DNA from 4 places in the Sphingobacterium kyonggiense genome. Region 1 is predicted to be linked to each of the others. Evidence: riboswitches for the same ligand, from Rfam matches in the RefSeq annotation. Region 1 holds a riboswitch; each other region holds the start of a gene.
What was found. A riboswitch is a leader RNA that binds a small molecule or an ion and turns the genes downstream of it on or off. The one in region 1 is predicted to bind S-adenosylmethionine.

Region 1 (5,076 bases):
ATCACCAATGTAAACTGGACGGATCGACATGTTGCCATTCGCATCTTTAGTAGGATATAGTTTGGTTAACTTGTTTTTGTTATGTCCTAAGTTGATATCAATAGACCATAATAAATCGTCTGTACGAAGGATGTCACCACCAATATTTAATTCAATACCACGGTTGTTCATCTCTCCTACGTTCTTCCATAATGAGGTTACACCAATTAAACCTGTAACAGGAACAGCGTAAAGGATGTTGTCTGTATCTTTGTTATAATAGTCAAAAGATGCACGGATACGGTTATTAAATAATCCAAAATCTAAACCCACACCAGTAGTGTATGTGTTTTCCCAAGATAAATCAGGATTACCAATTACGGAAATTAATGCACCTGGATTTTCGTTATATCCTGAAGTTGAAGAAACCGAATATACGCTGTATTGAGGATAAAGTGAAGATGGTTTATTTCCTACGGAACCATAAGCAGCACGTAATTTCAATAAGTTGATTTGGTCAAAATTGAACCACGACTCGTTATGGATATTCCATCCTCCGGAAACGGAGAAGAAGTTACCATATTTACCATTTGTACCAAAGTTGGATGCACCATCGCGACGGAATGATCCTTCAAGAGTATAACGGTTATCGTATTCATAAGTTGCTTTGGAAAGTATGGATTGTGTTGCCCATTCGCTGATACCCCCTTTAGTACGCTCAGGCTTTGCTACAACATCTAATACTTCGAATCCTGGTATAAATCCTGTTCCATACACATCAAGTGTTTTTATGCGGTAATCGTTAAATTCATAAGCCAAAATTCCACTTAAACTATGTTTGTCCCAATTCTTGTTGAAACGTAAGATTTGGTTGGTATATCTTCTGTAGTCTTCTGAACGGTATTCTGCCAAACGACCTTTTACACTTTCTCCAGCACTTGAACTTGGATCATAATAGTACGCTGAAGAATATAAATTCGCACGGTAGTTATTTACAGAAGAGAAAGTTAACCAATCCGTGATTTTAATATCAAAATCAATTCCACCCATCAACTCATAGTTGTGGTTGTTTCCGTGGTTGAATTGTAAATCATATAAATAGTTAGTTCCAGCACTATTTACCCAACCTGAATAACGGTGAGGTACCGGTTTTCCATTATCATCGTATGGGTTATCCCAAGGGAAATTAGTGTACATTGCTGTGATGGAATATTGTTGGTCATCAGCACCTCTGCGTGCGCCTGCTAAGGTAGGTCTAATTGTTAACCAGTCAAATGGTCTGATGGTGTTGTTCAAACGTACATTGTAACGCTTGTAGTCATAACCTTTAACAGCACCTACTTCATTGTAATAACCTAGGGAAAGCAAAGATTGTAAATTGTCATTACCACCTTGAATAGTTACGTTGTGGTTTTGGGTTAAGCCACTTTTGGTTGCTACTTTCCACCAATCGAAATTAGAATTTTTCAATTCGTCATTCCATCTTGGGAAATTAATTACATTGGCATTTTGGAAAGAAGAGTAATAATCGTATAATTCAGCGCCATTCATCATCTCTAAATTTCCGTTGGTTAAGGTGTTTACCCCTAATTTACCGGAATAGCTGATGGTTGCTTTTTGAGCTTTAGGAGTTTTTGTAGTAACAACGATTACTCCATTTGCACCTTGCGAACCATAGATAGAGGTTGAAGCCGCATCTTTTAATACGGTTAATCCTACGATATCATCAGGGTTCAAGTCACCTGGGCTTGATCCTACGATAACACCATCGATTACCCATAGCGGGCTAGTGGTACCACTTAGGGTTGCTTGACCGCGAATTACCACACCACCACGTGATCCTGGACGGCCATTACCTGGTGCAACATAAACACCAGCAGCTTTACCGTTTAACATGTTCTCAACAGTAGGAGTCGTAATGTCACGAAGCTTCTCGCCCTTTACAGCCTGCATCGCTCCTGTTAAACTTTCTTTCTTCTGTTGGATACCGTATCCAACGATCACTACTTCATCAATCTCATCTGTTTTTTCAGATAGTGTGACTGACATGCTAGTTCCGCTTACAACACGTTGTAATTCGGAATACCCTAATGCTTGGAATACCAAGGTTTGACCAGGTTTAGCGTTGATGCTGAACTTACCAGCTTCATCTGTCGAAGTTGCTACACTAGGATCTTCCTTTACTCGAATGGTAACTCCTGATAAAGGACCGCTTGGTCCACTAACTGTTCCAGTTACTTGTTGTTGGTTCGCAACATGAACTAAGGAAGCAGTCCTTCCGATTTCATTAGCCTGTGTGAGAGTAGGACTAAGAAATGCTAAAAGTAATGCAGAGCCTATTGGGTAAATGGCTCTTGCAAACATAGGCGTGTAATTGCTTTTGTTTCTCATAACATATAGTAATTGTTAAATTTTTGACTCCTAAGAATCATAAATAGATTTATGAAGACCAATATTAATAGAATGTTAATTATGCGAAATAAAATAAATGAACTCAATCGATTGTCCTATTTAACGCAATCGTTTGTTTTTTATTGAATTGTATCATGTAAAATTTTTAGTAAAGTAAGTAATAGACTTTGAAAACATATTTATGAGTGTATTTCTAGAATCATTACCTTTGTGCTGAAATACTAAAAAATGAATAAAGATCAGAGTTTCTATATAGGTTATGTAAGCAAAACCCGCGGATTAAAAGGTGAAGTGCAGTTATTCTTTGAATTTGAAGATTATGCAGAATTAGATTTAGACGTCATTTTCTTGGAAATTGATAAGAAATTAGTACCATATTTCGTGGAGAATGTAAAACTTCACAATAATAGTACTGCCTATGCATGGTTTGAAGATATAGATCATATTGACAAAGCACAACCTTTGGTTCATAAGAAAATGTATTTGCCTATTGAGAAAATGCCAGAGCGTGATCCTGATGATTTCAGATACAGCGATTTAATTGGATATTTGGTAATTGATGAGCAAGAAGGAGAGTTGGGTGAAATTACACAAGTGCAGGAGATGCCACAACAATTTATTGCTACCATCAACATGGAAGACAAAGAAGTTATGTTTCCCCTGAATGAAGACTTTATAGTAGGTATCGATCCGGAAGAAAAAGTAGTGGTATTGCAATTACCAGAGGGATTAGTGGATATGTATTTGGAGCAGTAATCCATAATGATATAAGAATTTTAAGCCATTGGATTTCGTTCAATGGCTTTTTTTGTGGGTTTTATTGGACAATTTTCAGGATGTATTTCGTTTAATTTTAGAAATTCATTTTGAGATTAACGGACGAATAACGATATTAGCCCTCGCTTATAGAGAAAGGCAGAGGGAATAGACCCGCTGAAGCCTTAGCAACCTGACCCTTGTCAAGGTGCTACATTCTACCCCAAATAAGGGAAAGATAAGCTGAGACCAGTTTTCACTGCGTTTTCTCTAAGCCCTAATTGTATTATATGAAGATTGTAGATCATATCAAGAATGCCAATGGCAAGACCTTGTATTCTTTTGAGTTGTTACCACCAGCAAAGGGCCAGGGGATTCAAAGCATATTTAAAACCATGGATGAATTGATGGAGTTTAAGCCACCATTTATCGATGTTACTTATCACCGCGAAGATTACCTATATAAACAACATACCAACGGCTTACTTGAACGTGTTTCTTATAGAAAGCGTCCTGGTACAGTAGCTATCTGTGCCGCTATCATGAGTAAATATAAAGTTGATGCTGTACCGCATTTGATCTGTGGAGGTTTTACCAAAGAAGAGACAGAAAATGCCTTGATCGATCTTAATTTCCTAGGTATTGATAATGTTTTGGTGTTACGTGGCGATGCTCGTAAAGGTGATTCTGACTTTATTCCTACGGAAGGTGGACATGCTTATGCCATCGATCTATTGGAACAGGTAGCGGATATGAACAGAGGACAGTATTTGCATGAAGATATTGGCAGTTCGGAGAAAACTGACTTCTGTATTGGTGTTGCAGGATATCCGGAGAAACATTTCGAAGCACCAAACTTTAATACGGACTTTAAATGGTTGAAGAAGAAAGTGGCCATGGGTGCTGAATTTATCGTTACGCAGATGTTCTTTAACGTAGAAAAATACAAGGAATTTGTCACCAAATGTAGAGAACATGATATCCATGTCCCTATTATTCCGGGATTAAAGCCATTGACGACAAAAAATCAATTGATCACCTTGCCAAGAATCTTCCACTTGGATATTCCTGAGGACTTAAGTGATGCTGTTGAAGCTTGTAAAAACAACGCTGAAGTACGTCAAGTTGGTGAAGAATGGCTAGTACAACAGTGTAAGGAGTTGATAAACTTTGGAGCACCGGTATTGCACTTTTATACCATGAGTAATCCAGGACCTACAAAAAAAATCGTAGAAAAACTCGTATAACGAACTAACCAACCCTTATATATTACCCTAAAGACGGAATTACTTCCGTCTTTTTCTTTTTTCAGCATATCAGGTGTCGAAGCTGTTAAATAGTGTTAAGCCATCATGGTCTTTCAATTTACTTGGTTAATTTTATTAGCACAACTAACCACAAATATGAAATATAATAGAATCAACAATCTTTTAGGATGGCTTTGTGGTATCATAGCCTTTTTAATCTATTCCTTTACGACGGAGAAGTTTAGCAGTTGGTGGGATACAGGAGAATTTATTGCCTCGGCTTATAAATTAGAAATCGTCCATCAGCCGGGTGCTCCATTGTTTCTCATGCTGCAAAATGTGTTTTCTAATTTGGCATTAGGTGATGCCACTAAAATAGCCTATTGGATGAATATAGGTTCTGCAGTATGTAGTGGAATGACCATTGTGTTCTTGTTTTGGACCATTACAGCAATCGCCAGGAAATTAATCGCAAAAGGCGAAGAATTGGACTTTACTCAGCAAGTAAAGATCTTTGGTGCCGGTTTGGTTGGTGCTTTAGCGTACAGCTTTTCCGATACATTCTGGTATTCAGCCGTAGAATCCGAAGTATATGCTATGTCGTCCCTGTGTACAGCTGTTGTATTCTGGTTAGCCTTAAAATGGGAGCAAAGAGCCGATGAACCCGATGCTAATAAGTGGC
Region 2 (5,076 bases), on a different contig from region 1:
CAGCAAGAAAACATCCCTAGAGAAAATCAAGAAATCCATGGCTGATGCGGGTCATGATACCAGAGAATTTCGCGCAACACAAGAAGCCTACGATAAGCTTCATGAATGCTGCTTATACCCACGGTGGGATGATAAAAGCAATGGCACTCATGCTAAAAAAGAACATGACCACGACCATGACCACGACCACGATCATGACCATGAAGGTGAGGCACATGATCACGATGAACACGAAGGACACGATCATGGTGAAGCAAAAGCAGATGATAAAGGTGGACATGACCACGACCATGATCACGAAGTAACTGGTGTTGTTGTTAATGAAAATGAAAAAGGTGATTTAACCCCCATCACTGATGTGACCGTTTATTGGGCTGATGCACCAAATAAAAAAGTAAAAAGTAATGAAAACGGCGTGTTTAAAATCATGCACGTTAAGCCGTACCGTTATTTAGTGGTTGCCCATGCGAGTATGACATCTGACACGGTGGAAGTGAAGAATCTTCACGACATTGTGGTTATACAAGCAAAAAATAATGTTTTGCAAGAGGTTGTTATTTCTAGAAGACAAAAGACCAATTACATCAATAAACTAAGCCCTGTACGCGTAGAAACCATCACAGCCAAAGAATTGTTCAAAGCAGCTTGTTGTGATTTGAGTGAAAGTTTCAGTACCAATGCTTCTGTAGATGTAGTAAGCTCAGATGCTGTTACTGGAGCAAAACAAATCCAAATGCTTGGTCTAAGTGGGATTTATACTCAATTAACTGTGGAGAATCTACCCGGTCCTCGTGGCTTTGCTTCTCCCCTAGGATTAAACACCATTGCCGGAACTTGGATTGAGTCCATCAATATCAGTAAGGGTATTGGTTCTGTAGCCAATGGATTTGAAAACATGGCTGGACAGATCAATGTGGAACTTAAAAAACCGCATAATACCGATAAGCTTTATTTTAATGCTTATGCCAATAACATGGGTCGTACAGATGTCAATTTAAACTTAGCTACACACATCAATGAAAAATGGTCTGTTGGTTTATTACTGCATGATAACTTCATGTATAATAAGAAAATGAACTTTAGTGACAATGGTTTCAGGGATATGCCTGTCGGCAACTTGTTCTCCGGAGTAAACAGATGGCATTATGAAAACGGAAAAGGCATTATAGCACAATTCGGTGTAAAATACCTAAATGATGACCGCGTAGGCGGACAGATTGATTTCAATGAGAAAACCGATAAATTCACGACAAATCACTACGGTCTAGGATTCAAAAATGAACGCATTGAAGGATTTGGTAAACTGGGTTATGTATTCCCAACCAATAAACACCGTAGTATTGGTTTACAATTATCAGCTAGTCGTTATAAGCAAGACAGTTATTTTGGATTAACTGGCTACGATAATGAGCAACAGTCTATGTATGCTAACCTTCTTTTCCAGGATATTTTTTCCAGTGTGGCCCATAAATACAAAGTTGGTGCTTCATTTCAATACGACAAATTCGATGAAGATTTAAGTCGTGTTAACAGCAGCAACAATTTTGCTTATCAATTTGGACGTAAAGAGTCTGTCGCTGGTGCGTTCTTAGAATATACGTACAGCCCGACTGAAAAGTTTGATGCTGTTCTAGGAATTCGTCAGGACTATAACAATCTATATGGTTGGTTTACTACCCCTCGTGCGGTATTACGTTACGAACCTATCTTAGGTACGACCTTCCGTATCAGCTCAGGACGTGGACAACGTACAGCGAATATCTTTGCTGAGAACCTAGGTATTTTTGCTTCCAGTCGCGAGATCCGCAACTTAGATCAATTAGCTAATGGATCCAATGCTTATGGTTTAAAACCAGAAGTTTCTTGGAACACTGGACTAATGTTTGATCAAAGCTTCCAATTATTTGGTCGTGAATCAGGTATTGCCATTGAATTATTCCACAATACTTTCCAAAATCAGGTAGTAGTGGATTTCGAAAATCCTGATCAAGTTGCATTCTATAACTTGGATGGAAAATCTTATTCCAACAGTTTACAAGCTGATTTCCGTTTTATGCCTGCAAATCACTTTGAGGTTCGCATGGCTTATCGTATGTTGGATGTACAGACTGACTATGAATCCGGCAAATTACAAAAACCACTTACGGCAAAACACCGTGGATTCTTAAACTTAGCCTATAACCTTCATTCAGGATGGAGTTTTGATTATACGCTAAACATGGTTGGCAAGAAGCGTTTGCCAAATACCAGTACAAATCCAGCGCCTTACCAATTGGCAAATCAATCCGATGCCTATGTGACTATGAATGCACAGGTTAGTCGTACATTCGGTAAGAACAAAAACTTTGACATCTATATCGGTGGAGAAAACTTAACAAATTTTTACCAGAAGGACCCAATCTTGGCTTACGATGATCCATTTGGTTCTAACTTCGATACGAATATGCTTTGGGGTCCAATCGCAGGACGTATGTTTTATACCGGTATCCGTTACCATATAAAATAATTCCATAGCTAATCAGAAACCATTACCCTCAGCTTATTTATATGAGCTGAGGGTAATTTTTTTGAGGATGAGGGTATACAGTTCACTTAAAAGCTCCTTGAATAAGAATGTGTAGCAACCCAATAAAAAAATATTTTCTTGCTATTATAAAATCTAATACATAACTTAGCCACCGCTTATAGAGAAAGGCAGAGGGACTAGACCCAATGAAGCCTTAGCAACCTGTCACTTGACAAGGTGCTACATTCTACCCCCGAAAGGGAAAGATAAGCTGGCCATACTAGCCCTTAGTAGCCTTCTCTTAGCAAACAACTTTAGTGAAAAATTAATTAAGTAGAATACTTTATGTTATTAACGAACAATTTAGGTTACCCACGTGTGGGCGCATTCCGCGAATTGAAGAAAGCTAACGAAGCTTACTGGGCGAAAAAGATCAGCGCGGAAGAATTATTGCAAGCAGGACTGAAAATCCGTGAAGGCAACTGGAAGACTCAAAAGGACGCAGGAATTGACCTGATCCCTTCTAACGACTTCTCCTTTTATGATCAAGTCTTAGACCTTTCTCTTACTGTAGGTGCTATCCCAGCACGTTACAACTCTTTGTTAAACAAAATCGACCGTCAGTATAACCTAGATTTATACTTTGCTATGGCGCGTGGTTTCCAAGAAGGAGGAGTAGATGTAACGGCGATGGAGATGACCAAATGGTTCGACACCAACTACCACTATATCGTTCCTGAATTCGTGAAAGATCAGTCTTTCAAATTGACTTCAGAGAAATTCCTTAGCGAATACAATGAAGCTAAACAACAAGGAATTGAAACAAAACCGGTAATCTTAGGTCCTATTTCTTACTTATTATTAGGTAAAGAAAAAGAATTTGGCTTTAACCGTATCGACTTAATCGATAAATTACTTCCGGTTTACGAAGAAATCTTAGCAAAATTGGCTGATGCTGGCGCGCAATATGTTCAGATCGATGAGCCATTCTTAGCTTTAGATATCGATGATGCAACCCGTGCGCTTTATGGTAAAGTTTTTGAAAAACTTGCTGCAGCAGCTAAAGGCATCAAATTAATCGTTGCTACTTACTTCGAGGCATTACGCGATAATGAGGATACGGCATTAGCACTTCCAGTACACGCGCTTCACCTAGACCTTGTTCGTGGTGAAAACCAACTCGACTCTATATTAGCTAAAGTACCTGCAAACCTAACCCTTTCTTTAGGTGTGGTTGAAGGCCGTAACATTTGGAAAAATGACTACGAGAAATCTTTAGAAAAAATCAAACAAGCTGTAGATAAATTAGGAAAAGACCGCGTATGGGTTGCTCCTTCTTCTTCTTTACTTCATGTTCCTTTTGATTTAGACAATGAACAAAACGAAGAATCTCTTCCTGCGGAAGTGAAAAACTGGTTAGCATTTGCTAAACAAAAATTAGCTGAAGTAAAAGACTTAGCTGTATTAGCTGAAGGTGATGTAGATGCAGATACGCAAAAACGTTTTGAAGCAAATAAAGCTGCAAACGAAAGCCGTCGTACTTCTCCATTAATCCACAGACCAGAAGTTAAAACTCGTGTTAGCAATATCACTGATGATGATGCTACTCGTACTTCTAAATTCAATGACCGTAAAGTTGCGCAACAAGCGAAGTTCAACCTTCCAGCATTCGCAACAACTACAATCGGTTCATTCCCACAAACAAAAGACGTTCGTAAATGGAGAGCAGACTTGAAAAAAGGATCTATCTCTCAAGAGCAATACGATAAAGAAATCGCTGAAGAAACAGAAAGAACTATCCGTCTACAAGAGCAATTGGATATCGATGTATTAGTACATGGTGAATTCGAGCGTAATGACATGGTGGAGTATTTCGGAGAGCAATTAGCGGGATATGCATTCACTCAAAACGGATGGGTACAATCGTACGGTTCTCGTTGTGTGAAACCTCCAATTATTTATGGTGATGTATTCCGTCCAGAAGACATGACTGTTCGTTGGTCTGCATATGCACAATCATTAACTAACCGCCCTGTAAAAGGTATGTTAACTGGTCCAGTAACGATCTTACAATGGTCTTTCGTACGTAACGACCAACCTCGTTCTACCACGACTTACCAAATTGCATTGGCTATCTTAGACGAAGTTCAAGCTTTAGAAAAAGCTGGTATCAAAATCATCCAAATTGATGAGCCTGCTATCCGTGAAGGTCTTCCTCTACGTAAAGCTGATCAACAAGATTACTTGGATTGGGCAGTACGTGCTTTCCGTGTTTCTTCTTCAAATGTTGATGATGATACACAGATCCACACACACATGTGTTACTCGGAATTCAACGATATCATTGAAGACATCGCAGCAATGGATGCAGACGTAATTACTATTGAGACTTCACGTTCTCAAATGGAATTATTAGACGCTTTCGCTGACTTTAAATATCCTAATGATATTGGTCCTGGTGTTTATGACATCCACTCGCCACGTGTACCTAGTACTGATGAAATGGTGAACTTATTGCGCAAAGCGAAAGCAGTAGTTCCTTCTGAGCAACTATGGGTTAACCCTGATTG
Region 3 (5,076 bases), on a different contig from region 1:
ACCTGGCTCCTGTTGCATATTGGTATCCATAAGCAATTGTAAAATTGCTGGATGAGCACCTTCACTATAATCGTTTCTGAAACTGATTTTTCTTGACATACCCAAAGTTATAAATTCATCGATAATCAAGAACTCAATGCCTATTATTTTTACAAATTGTGCATGAAGTAAGGCTAAAAGAAAGGGGTTGGAAATGTAAATTTCCAACCCCTTTATCATATTTTGTATTTAAAAATGATCTATTTCCCAAACATTCCCGCCAAGCTATCCAAAATACTTCCTTTAGCCTTGCTGTCATTTTTTTGATTAAAGAATTCCCCAACCAAGTCACCTAAACCACCTGAAACATTGGGTTGGGAAGACTGGGCATTTGAAGAACCGCCTCCTAAAACCGAACCAATAAGGTCACCAATACCACCAGAACCACCAGACTGCGATGCTCCACCTCCTAAAATACTTCCTATTAAATCACCTATACCACCGGAACCACCTTGCTCATCTTGACCTTGTTTTTTCTTCCCTAAATAGCCCATTACCAATGGTGCTAATAAGGCTAAAATACCAGCAATCTTACCCATGCTGATACCCGATTTTTCAGAAAGTGATTGTTTTACATTCTCTGTGTTTTTACCGAAGATGTGGTTTACGATTTTGTCCTCATCTTCTGTAGGACCATTAGAAAAAAGACTTCCCAAATTATCGAAAATGCTACCATTATGCTTGCTAGCCAAGGCCTGTTGAATACCATTAGCTTGCTCTGGGCTCTTTTGCGCATTGTAATTTAATGCAGACATCATCAAAGGAATTGCGGCAGAAACAACCCACTGCGTTTGATTTTTGTCTAGTCCAAGTTTTTCAGAAATCCCTTCTGTTGCTTGGGAGCCTATGCTGCCTGAAATTAGATCTGTAAAATTCATGTTTTGGTTTATTTTAATTATTAAATATTAAATTTACGAATCAAATATAGAGCCAAATACATTATTATGAAGAATATAGCCCTTAGCCTATTTTCATGTTGTACACTTTTGTTGACAGCATGTAATAGTACAGATAAAAATACAGCGCCAAAGCCAATAGAAGAAATCAAATTAACAGCCGATATTGCCAAATCTATATTCGCCCTTCCAACCCATTGTTTAGAGGTTGAATACCCGAATAAACTGGGACAAGTATTAGGCTCCGATGCCGATTTAAAATCACCAAAAACCTTACGACCTGTATTTTACGGATGCTTTGATTGGCACTCCTCCGTTCATGGCTATTGGTCCATCATCAAATTGATGAAACAATTCCCAGAACTGGATACGGATGGTAAAATCCGTGCTCTTTTGAACCAACATATCACTTCAGAAAACGTTGAAATTGAAAAAGCTTTTTTTGAGGATCCCAATAATTTGAGTTTCGAAAGAACCTATGGTTGGGCTTGGTTATTTAAATTGCAGGAGGAGTTACACACTTGGGAGGATGCTGATGCTAAACGTTGGGAATCGGCTTTAAAACCATTAGTGGATCTATTGGTAAAAAGATACCAAGAATACCTGCCTAAACTCGTCTACCCTATTCGCGCAGGGCAACATGATAACTCTGCCTTTGGATTATCACTTTCTTTGGATTATGCTAAAACAATGAAAGATCAAGCATTCATCAAAAGCATAGAGGATAATTCTAAAAGGTTATTTGCAAAGGATAACCTATGCAACTTAGCCTATGAACCTTCAGGCTATGACTTCCTATCACCATGTTTAGAAGAGGCCTTTCTAATGAGTAAAGTGTTGGAACCAGGACGCTATGATGCTTGGTTGAAAGCATTTTTACCGAGTCTTTATGAGTCTGGATTTCATTTGGAACCAGCAATCGTTAAAGACCGTACCGATGGCAAATTGGTACATCTGGATGGATTAAACTACAGTCGTGCAGCTTGTTTATTTGGAATTGCAAAAGCCGTTCCTTCCTTAAATCATTTAAAAGATTTGGCGAATGAACATCTAGCATTTTCTATCAATAATATTAGTTCCCAAGATGATTACATGGGCACCCATTGGTTAGGAACTTTTGCCTTATATGCATTATCCGAAAAACCTTAAATACTCCATATTATTATTAATTGGAAAAAACTCATTAAAGTTTTTCAAAGACGGTATTCCTAAAAATAGCGGCAGTTAGAGTTTATCTTCCTGCCGCAGATAGAACATTTTAATCCAACGGTACAAGTTTATTTGCTTCGAGGCGAACAGCAATACGTTGAATCTGAGTAAAACCATCTAGGCTATGAATAATAGCCGAGAGATCAATGCCTCGATTGGAGAGAGTCGATAACAAGGCATTCCGGAAAGCAGTCTTACTACTGCCCCAGTTGGAACGCACAAGCTCATTGTTTAAAATGACCAATTCTTGCGTAGAATAATGATGAAATTGCTCTACTAAATGTTGTTGAAAATCTTTTGTGTGTGACATACAATTCTTGTTTATTTCATTAAACCATCATTGCATCCAGAAAAGAAGGGTGTTGTTCCTATTATATTCGTTTATTTTGGCAGGAAACCCGTATTAATTTACCACCGCGGTGCCGACACTCGGTTGGTATTGCTTGCGCAATTCTGAATACTCTACAAACTTAGTAGATTATTTTTGAATTGACAATAGAAAAACAATCTTTTTTTGATTTATACTTGAAATGGGGACATTAAAAGTAGATTTTATAAAGTAAAATGGTTTACCAACATGCAGTTATTATACCTAAAAATCAAGCAATTAAACCTAGCTTCTACTGTGTATCTGTTAAAAAAAATGATTACAGAACTTAAAAAAATAAAACAATAGAAATTGCTATTTACCAAAACTCGGCAATGGGTAATTTATAAAATGTAGTATCTTTTGTTGATTGCCAAGGCGCCAAACCAAAAGACCAAGTCTTTTCTTTTTTATCTAACATTCGCGCAAAAGATTGATCACCCCAGCTATATTCCACTTTATAGGTTTGACCCGTATCATGAAGCTCCCCGAACATCCTGGGAGTTGAGGTACCTGAAACGCCATTGGTATACATAATCACCTTATCAAACTGCAGACTCGTACCTTCCGGTATTTTCTTAATCAGTTTAACTTCTGGATTTTGCAATTTTATTCGATCATGATACCACTGAAACGAAGGATTTAGGCTATCTAGAAGAACCACGGGATATTTAGAATCTACTGGTTCCTTCTCTTGAAAAAGCCATACTGTTCTTTGAAGATTTAATTTATCCCCTACATAGGCAGCAAAGGGTTGCATCTCACTGATATTCCGCGTTTTCATTTTAATTGTGCTATACAGTAAGAATCCAAAAAGCAGCAAACTAACTGTTATCACCAAGATCAAGATTCGAATAGCTTTCTTTCTTTTTTGCGCCATTAGTTAAGTCAGTTATTTTTTCTCTGTGAAATACATTTCCGTTAATTTGTCAGAAGATATCAAATTTAATTGAAATGATTCTTGGGAAGTAATATTGGCATCTATGGTTTGTTCTTCATAATCCGTAGAATTCAATTCCTGACTTGGTTTATGATGAGTGCTCATGTTTTTATTCATTGCGACTTTTAGTTGCCCTTGGTTATTTTCAATCACCTTAAACCAACCAAAACCTACTTTGGAGGCAACTCGCTCACCGGGTTTCATCGTTTCAAATCTTCCGAAGTACATATCTCCTGCCTTTGGTGTTTCTTGAATTGGAGTCACCTGATCGGCATAAGAGGGTTTTGGACGTAAGGAATCATACGTTAAATAGGCGAAGAAACCGATAAAAAAGAGCGTCATGATATAACCGACAATGGTCAGTTTAAATCGATAGGGAGCTGCAGGAACTTCATGCTCCTTTTGTTTGACCAAGGCATGCATTTCTCCTGTCCATTTTCGCTTTGGGATGGTTTTATTGGTTGATAGATCCCAATATAAGGGAGCAGCGTTTTTATTATATATTCTGAAGAAGGCGGTCCAAGCATAGTTTCGGTAAAAGCCTAAAACCATATCAGCCTCAGTGTTTATTGGATTTTCCAATTGACCTACTGAAAATACCTTTTCCTCTATTCGTTTGGTGTAAAAAAACATAAGCAGTTTCGTTATATTTCAAATAAGTTGATGGCAAATAACAACCCTAATTATCGATAGGGACTTACCAATCATACTTATCAAAAATAGTGGCTGACATTGGCTCAACCTAATTTTTCCCTTGTCCTATTATATAAATTGAGCAACATGAAAAGGTTTATTACGACCCTTATCGCGTGTCTTCTTTAAGAAAATCCAAGAATTGAGAGGGCGTAACACCTGTACTTTTCTTAAAGGCCTTACTAAATATACTATGGGACGAAAAACCACTTACTTCCGCTAAATAGCTTATTTTATATTGTTCAAATTTAGGCTCATTCTTTATTTTCTCAATGATAAAACGAATGCGCAATCCGTTGATATAATCATTGAAATTCATTTCCTTATAGGTGTTTATGATTTTAGATAAGGTTATTGTGTTGGTACCCAAGTAACTTGCTAGGTAGGATAAACTCATTTTACTGTCGGTATACAAGTCGCTAGATTCAAACTCTTCCAATTTATCCAAAATCTTAACGGTCTTATCATCCGGTTGAGCAGGCGTATCAGAATTAATCTCAGCATTAGCCTTGCTTATTCTACGCTCTTCTTGTTTGGCTTTCTCAGCCTTATCAGACTCTTCCAGATTGTGCATAAATTCACGAATCTTCTCTTTATTGTGTTTATTCTCTCGTATTTGATAAACTGTGAACAACACTAAAATCACGATGAGAATAGCTAGTCCTATAAGACTATAGCGCAGAACATAATTGGATTTGGTTTTTGCAATGAGGTCATTTTCCAGTTGGCTAACCTCCATATTATTCAAAATACTGTTGATAAAGTTCGATCTCTTGGTATCCTTAAGTGCTTCATCTTGTTCTAAAAACTTCTGCGAATATTGCATGGCCTTGTCAGAAAGTCCCAATTCCTTACTTGCCAAATAAGCATAACGCATTGCTTCAACTTCATAATCAATATAATCAGCGATGGGAATAGGATGGTTCATGGCT
Region 4 (5,076 bases), on a different contig from region 1:
GTTTCACCAATTTATCCCCTTGATAGGCTTGATAAGAAGAAGCTTTATAGGAATCTGTTTTATCGTGATCTGATTCCACTTGAGTTACACCATAAGCATTATAGGTCCGGTAGGATAGGAGAGCCATGCTACGTGCAGCCTTCAAACCATTTTGACCAGCATCTAACTTCCGCTCAAAGAAGGTAGGATCTGCTGCCAATGCCAAACGTTGGCTTTCATTAAAGGCTATTCCCCATGGGGAAAAGAAGGCATTCGTGCCGATGGCTATGAGGTTGTTGATTTTAATCAATTTTGAAGCTGCCCATTCTAAAACCTGTTGACCACCTAACGATCCACCGATAAGCGTATTGATTTCTTGAATACCTAAATGATTTGCTAATAACTGATGCGCTTGAACCATATCGCGAATGGTTACTTGCGGAAAATCTAAATAATAAGGTTCACCTGTTTCTGGATTCGTTGTTAATGGATTTGTTGTTCCGTAATGTGAACCCAATACATTGGCGCATACAATGAAATAATCTTTATCATTAAAGAATTCATCCTCACCAAATAGACCTGGCCACCAATCGAAAACATCCGAATTGGCAGTTAGGGCATGACATACCCAAATGACATTCGATTTGTCTTCATTCAAGCGACCATAACTATGGTAAGCAATCTGCAGACTTGGTAATTTCTTCCCACTCTCCAATGGGAATTCCTGACCATATTCATAAACTTGTAAACTCATCCGTTCTATATTATGCTGACCTAAAAAGATCAAATAGGGAAAACCCTATTTAATCTTTTCAAATGCTTGTTCCAAATCAGCTTTAATATCATCGATATGTTCAATACCTACAGACAAACGCAACTGACCTGGGTAAACTCCTGCTTTCTTTTGATCCGCATCACTTAATTGTTGATGCGTCGTAGCTGCTGGGTGAATAATTAATGTCTTTGCATCACCAACATTGGCTAAATGGCTGATCAATTCTAAAGAATCAATGAACTCATTTGCTTTTTCCACGCCACCTTTCACGGTGAATGATAATACTGCACCATAACCGTTTTTCAGGTATTTCTGTGCATTCTGGTGGTATGGGTGATTTTTCAATCCTGGATAGCTTACTTTTTCCACTTGCGGATGAGCATCTAACCATTGAGCTATTTCTAAAGCATTATCCACATGACGTTGAACGCGTAGGGACAGAGTTTCTAAACCTTGAACCAATAACCATGAATTGAATGGTGAAATGGCAGGACCAAAGTCACGTAAGCCTTCTACACGAGCACGAATAATAAATTGTATATTTCCAAAAGGACCATTCTCACCAAATACATCCGAGAATACTAGTCCATGATAACCCTCAGAAGGCTCTGAGAATTGCTTGAACTTACCATTGCCCCAGTTGTAATTTCCACCATCAACGATTACTCCACCAATGCTTGTTCCATGACCACCGATCCATTTAGTAGCAGATTCAACCACGATGTTCGCTCCGTGCTCTAAAGGTTTGAATAAGTAACCGCCTGCACCAAATGTATTGTCAACGATCAATGGAAGATCATGTTTTTTGGCAACTGCAGCAATCTTTTCAAAATCAGGAATGTTATAACTTGGGTTACCAATAGTTTCAACATAGATTGCTTTGGTTTTATCGTCGATTAATGCTTCAATTTTATCGGCATCAGAATCTTCTGCGAAACGAGCTTCAATACCCAATCGCTTGAAAGAAACCTTGAATTGATTATAGGTACCACCATAAAGATTAGATCCAGCCACAAAGTTCTCTCCAGATTCCAAAATGTTTGTCAATGCAATGAATTGAGCTGCTTGACCTGAAGATACCGCCAATGCTGCAACACCACCTTCTAGAGCTGCAATGCGTTTTTCAAATGCATCTGTTGTCGGGTTCATGATACGTGTATAGATGTTTCCAAATTGCTTTAAGGCAAAAAGGTTGGCACCATGTTCCGCATTGTCGAAAACATAAGAAGTAGTCTGATATAATGGTAATGCTCTTGAACCAGTAGTAGGGTCTACTTCTTGTCCAGCATGAACTTGTAGTGTTTCGAATTTTAGGTTTTTATTTTCTGACATGATATGTGTAATTTTTAATGTGATAAAATGAATTGTTTTGCTAGCCTTTTCTGTCTTTGAGGGAGGTCGTCTTGATTGCTGATGTATACTGTTTTCCCAGGCCTATGTTTAGGGAAGGTCTGATACATGAGGACGACTAACGCATTCGCGCTTGACAGACTGCTAAGCAAATAAGGGAATTTGTGTTTCTTACCGTCGGCTTTGCGACAGCACACAATAAATTAGATCTTGAAATTGTAATTGTCATAGTCTATTTCATTTATATGCTCCTAAGCATTATTGCTTCGGACAGGAATTGGCACCTTTTCAATTTTCTTGAAGGTTGCCAGTGGGTCATAGAGCCAGTCTCTCGCCACTTCTTTATAAATCAAGACCATTCATTTGGAAGGTGTTGATTAGTGTACTACGATTGAAGTACGCCGCAAATATAATGTCCACAATCAATATTTGCAATCTTTTTTTCAAAAAAAGAAGAGCTCTCTATCGATTCTTGTTTGAAAAGATGTCGATAAAAAGCTCTTTTATAAGTAGTTATTTGTCTTTTGAGTTCTAAAAACCCGAACGCGTAGGCTCGCGCATTTCGACTATTTGATCAACGATATATCTTGAATTTCCACGCCAAGGGATAACACCCTTATATTCTTTGTAATGCAAATCGAAAATTTTACCACTGTTACGTGTTAGGATTTGATAGATGGAATCTGACTCAATGGAGAATTCAAATTCATTGTTCGATAATCCAGTACTGGCACTCTGCGTACGCAATCCCGTTTGTATCAACTTTCCCTCGTAGGTTTTAAACAAATTCCCTTTCTTTACCGCAAAATTCAACTCCCCGGTTTTTACACCATCTCCAAAAACAAAATAATACTTCCAATAGAATGCCCCTGCAAGTACGATTAGAACAATTAGAATTAACCAGCTAAAGAATTTCTTGATTTTTGAAGGTCCTTTCTCAGGCAGTTGGTTTGACTTTTCCATAGTGTTTTTTTGATTTCGTTTGCAAAAAGAATACCTAAAAATAAGAACTCCATTACATTATCTAACTATAAAGCGTATAATTTTTTGAATTGTAGATATTCATGTAGACGAATGTGTGAATTTATAGAAAAAGAAAAGGCCCCAGTATAGGGGCCTCTTATATATTAAGCAAGAATGCTCATTTCATCTTCGATGGCTTGTTTGGTCTTTTCCGACACAGGCACTAAAGGTAATCGAACTTGATCCGTTCCGTAGCCTTTCTTTTCTAAGATGTATTTTACGCCTGCTGGGTTTCCTTCAACAAAACAAAGATCAATTATTTTTAAAGTCTCCAAATGTATTTTTCTTGCTTCATCAAAATTTCCTTCACGGCAAAGATGGGCTAGGGCAGAAACTTTCTTCGGATAGGCATTTCCTAAAACAGAAATTATCCCTGCAGCACCCATGGCCATCATTGGCAAGGTGATGGGGTCATCTCCTGAAATCAAAAGAAAATCTTTTGGTTTATCACGTAGGATTTCACTGAACTGCGCAAAAGAACCAGAAGCCTCTTTTGTCGCAACAATGTTTTTAAAGTCCTTTGCTAAGCGGATAGTTGTTGCAGGGCTCATGTTGCTCCCTGTTCTACCAGGAACATTGTATAATATGATTGGTAAGGGCGATGCCTCTGCAATTGCTTTATAGTGTTGGTATATACCTTCTTGTGTCGGTTTGTTGTAATATGGAGAAACCGACAAGATCGCAACATAATCCAAAACGTCAAAGTTTTTGATCTGCTCTACGATTTCTTGCGTATGGTTGCCACCGATACCAGCAACTAATGGGATACGTTTATTAACATGCTTCGAAGTAAATGCCCAAACCTGCTTTCGCTCAGCTTGACTCAGGGTTGCAGTCTCTCCGGTTGTTCCTAGAGATACTAAATAATCCATTCCGCTCTCGATCTGAAAGTCGATTAAGCGCCCTAAGGTTCCGTAATCTACAGTACCATCTGCATTAAATGGCGTAACTAAAGCTACACCTGCTCCTTGAAGCTCATTCATCATTATATATTTTTGTATGCTATTTTCTATTTGTTAATCATCGCCAATAATTCGGATTCCGAAATTATTGGTACTTGTAATTTCTCTGCCTTCGCGAGTTTAGATGGTCCCATCTTATCACCTGCAACCAGGTAATTTAGTTTCGCGGATATTCCACTCAACATTTTTCCTCCGTGAGATTCTATCAATGCTGTTAACTCCTCACGCGAATAATCTGCAAATACCCCAGATATCAAGAAGGTCTTGCCTGCTAATCCGGTACCCGCTAAAACAACTTCTTTTTCTTCAATTTCAAACTGTAAACCTGCCGATTTAAGCTTTTCAATTTCCTCCCAATGTTCAGGAAGATTTAAATATTCATGTATACTTTCAGCGATTCGTTGCCCTATGTCTGGAACTGTTAAGATGTCTAAAGCTGTTGCAGATTTTATGGCGTCGATATTTTTAAAATGCTGTGCTAATTTTTTTGCCACCGTTTCACCTATATGACGAATGCCTAAACCAAATAGAACTTTCTCAAAAGGCTTTTCCTTAGACAGTTCAATGCCTTTTAGCATATTGTCGATGGACTTCTGTCCAAATCGTTCAATGCCCACCAATTCATCAGAACGATCTTTTAGGCTATATAAATCGGATATTTTACGGATCAATCCTAAACGAAAAAATGTTTCTATCGTTTCATCGCCCAGACCTTGAACATCCATCATTTTACGTCCAATAAAGTGCTGTAATTTTCCAACAATCTGTGGCCTACAGCCAGCGTCATTTGGACAGTAATGAACAGCTTCGCCTTCCTCACGTATGAGGGCAGTGCCACATTCCGGACAATTGCTCGGATATACGATAGCTACTGCATCAGCCGGTCTCTTTTCGATATTGGCAGCAATAATCTTCGGTATGATTTCTCCACCTTTCTCTACAAAGACCGTATCGCCTTCATGCAAATCCAGTCTAGCTATTTCATTC

Region 2: it holds a riboswitch for S-adenosylmethionine, as region 1 does, so the genes downstream of both, metE (5-methyltetrahydropteroyltriglutamate--homocysteine S-methyltransferase) here and metF (methylenetetrahydrofolate reductase [NAD(P)H]) in region 1, are expected to answer to the same signal.
Region 3: it holds a riboswitch for S-adenosylmethionine, as region 1 does, so the genes downstream of both, ABD676_RS09010 (5-oxoprolinase) here and metF (methylenetetrahydrofolate reductase [NAD(P)H]) in region 1, are expected to answer to the same signal.
Region 4: it holds a riboswitch for S-adenosylmethionine, as region 1 does, so the genes downstream of both, ABD676_RS06825 (O-acetylhomoserine aminocarboxypropyltransferase/cysteine synthase family protein) here and metF (methylenetetrahydrofolate reductase [NAD(P)H]) in region 1, are expected to answer to the same signal.

What each region holds. Positions count from the first base shown of each region.
Region 1 covers NZ_BAAAZI010000012.1:84,792-89,867, reverse strand. The annotation lists gene ABD676_RS15115 (SusC/RagA family TonB-linked outer membrane protein) at 1-2,370, opposite strand, end outside; gene rimM (ribosome maturation factor RimM) at 2,620-3,147, shown strand; SAM riboswitch class I at 3,292-3,392, shown strand; gene metF (methylenetetrahydrofolate reductase [NAD(P)H]) at 3,438-4,394, shown strand; gene ABD676_RS15100 (glycosyltransferase family 117 protein) at 4,551-5,076, shown strand, end outside.
Region 2 covers NZ_BAAAZI010000004.1:331,051-336,126, forward strand. The annotation lists gene ABD676_RS02555 (TonB-dependent receptor domain-containing protein) at 1-2,506, shown strand, start outside; SAM riboswitch class I at 2,680-2,779, shown strand; gene metE (5-methyltetrahydropteroyltriglutamate--homocysteine S-methyltransferase) at 2,852-5,076, shown strand, end outside.
Region 3 covers NZ_BAAAZI010000007.1:28,245-33,320, forward strand. The annotation lists gene ABD676_RS08995 (threonine aldolase family protein) at 1-99, opposite strand, end outside; gene ABD676_RS09000 (DUF937 domain-containing protein) at 240-917, opposite strand; gene ABD676_RS09005 (DUF2891 domain-containing protein) at 984-2,084, shown strand; gene ABD676_RS09010 (5-oxoprolinase) at 2,194-2,454, opposite strand; SAM-I-IV-variant riboswitch at 2,516-2,610, opposite strand; gene ABD676_RS09015 (hypothetical protein) at 2,831-3,295, opposite strand; gene ABD676_RS09020 (hypothetical protein) at 3,404-4,084, opposite strand; gene ABD676_RS09025 (helix-turn-helix domain-containing protein) at 4,254-5,076, opposite strand, start outside.
Region 4 covers NZ_BAAAZI010000006.1:443,486-448,561, forward strand. The annotation lists gene ABD676_RS06820 (homoserine O-acetyltransferase family protein) at 1-733, opposite strand, end outside; gene ABD676_RS06825 (O-acetylhomoserine aminocarboxypropyltransferase/cysteine synthase family protein) at 779-2,086, opposite strand; SAM riboswitch class I at 2,343-2,455, opposite strand; gene ABD676_RS06830 (hypothetical protein) at 2,636-3,067, opposite strand; gene dapA (4-hydroxy-tetrahydrodipicolinate synthase) at 3,232-4,110, opposite strand; gene ligA (NAD-dependent DNA ligase LigA) at 4,137-5,076, opposite strand, start outside.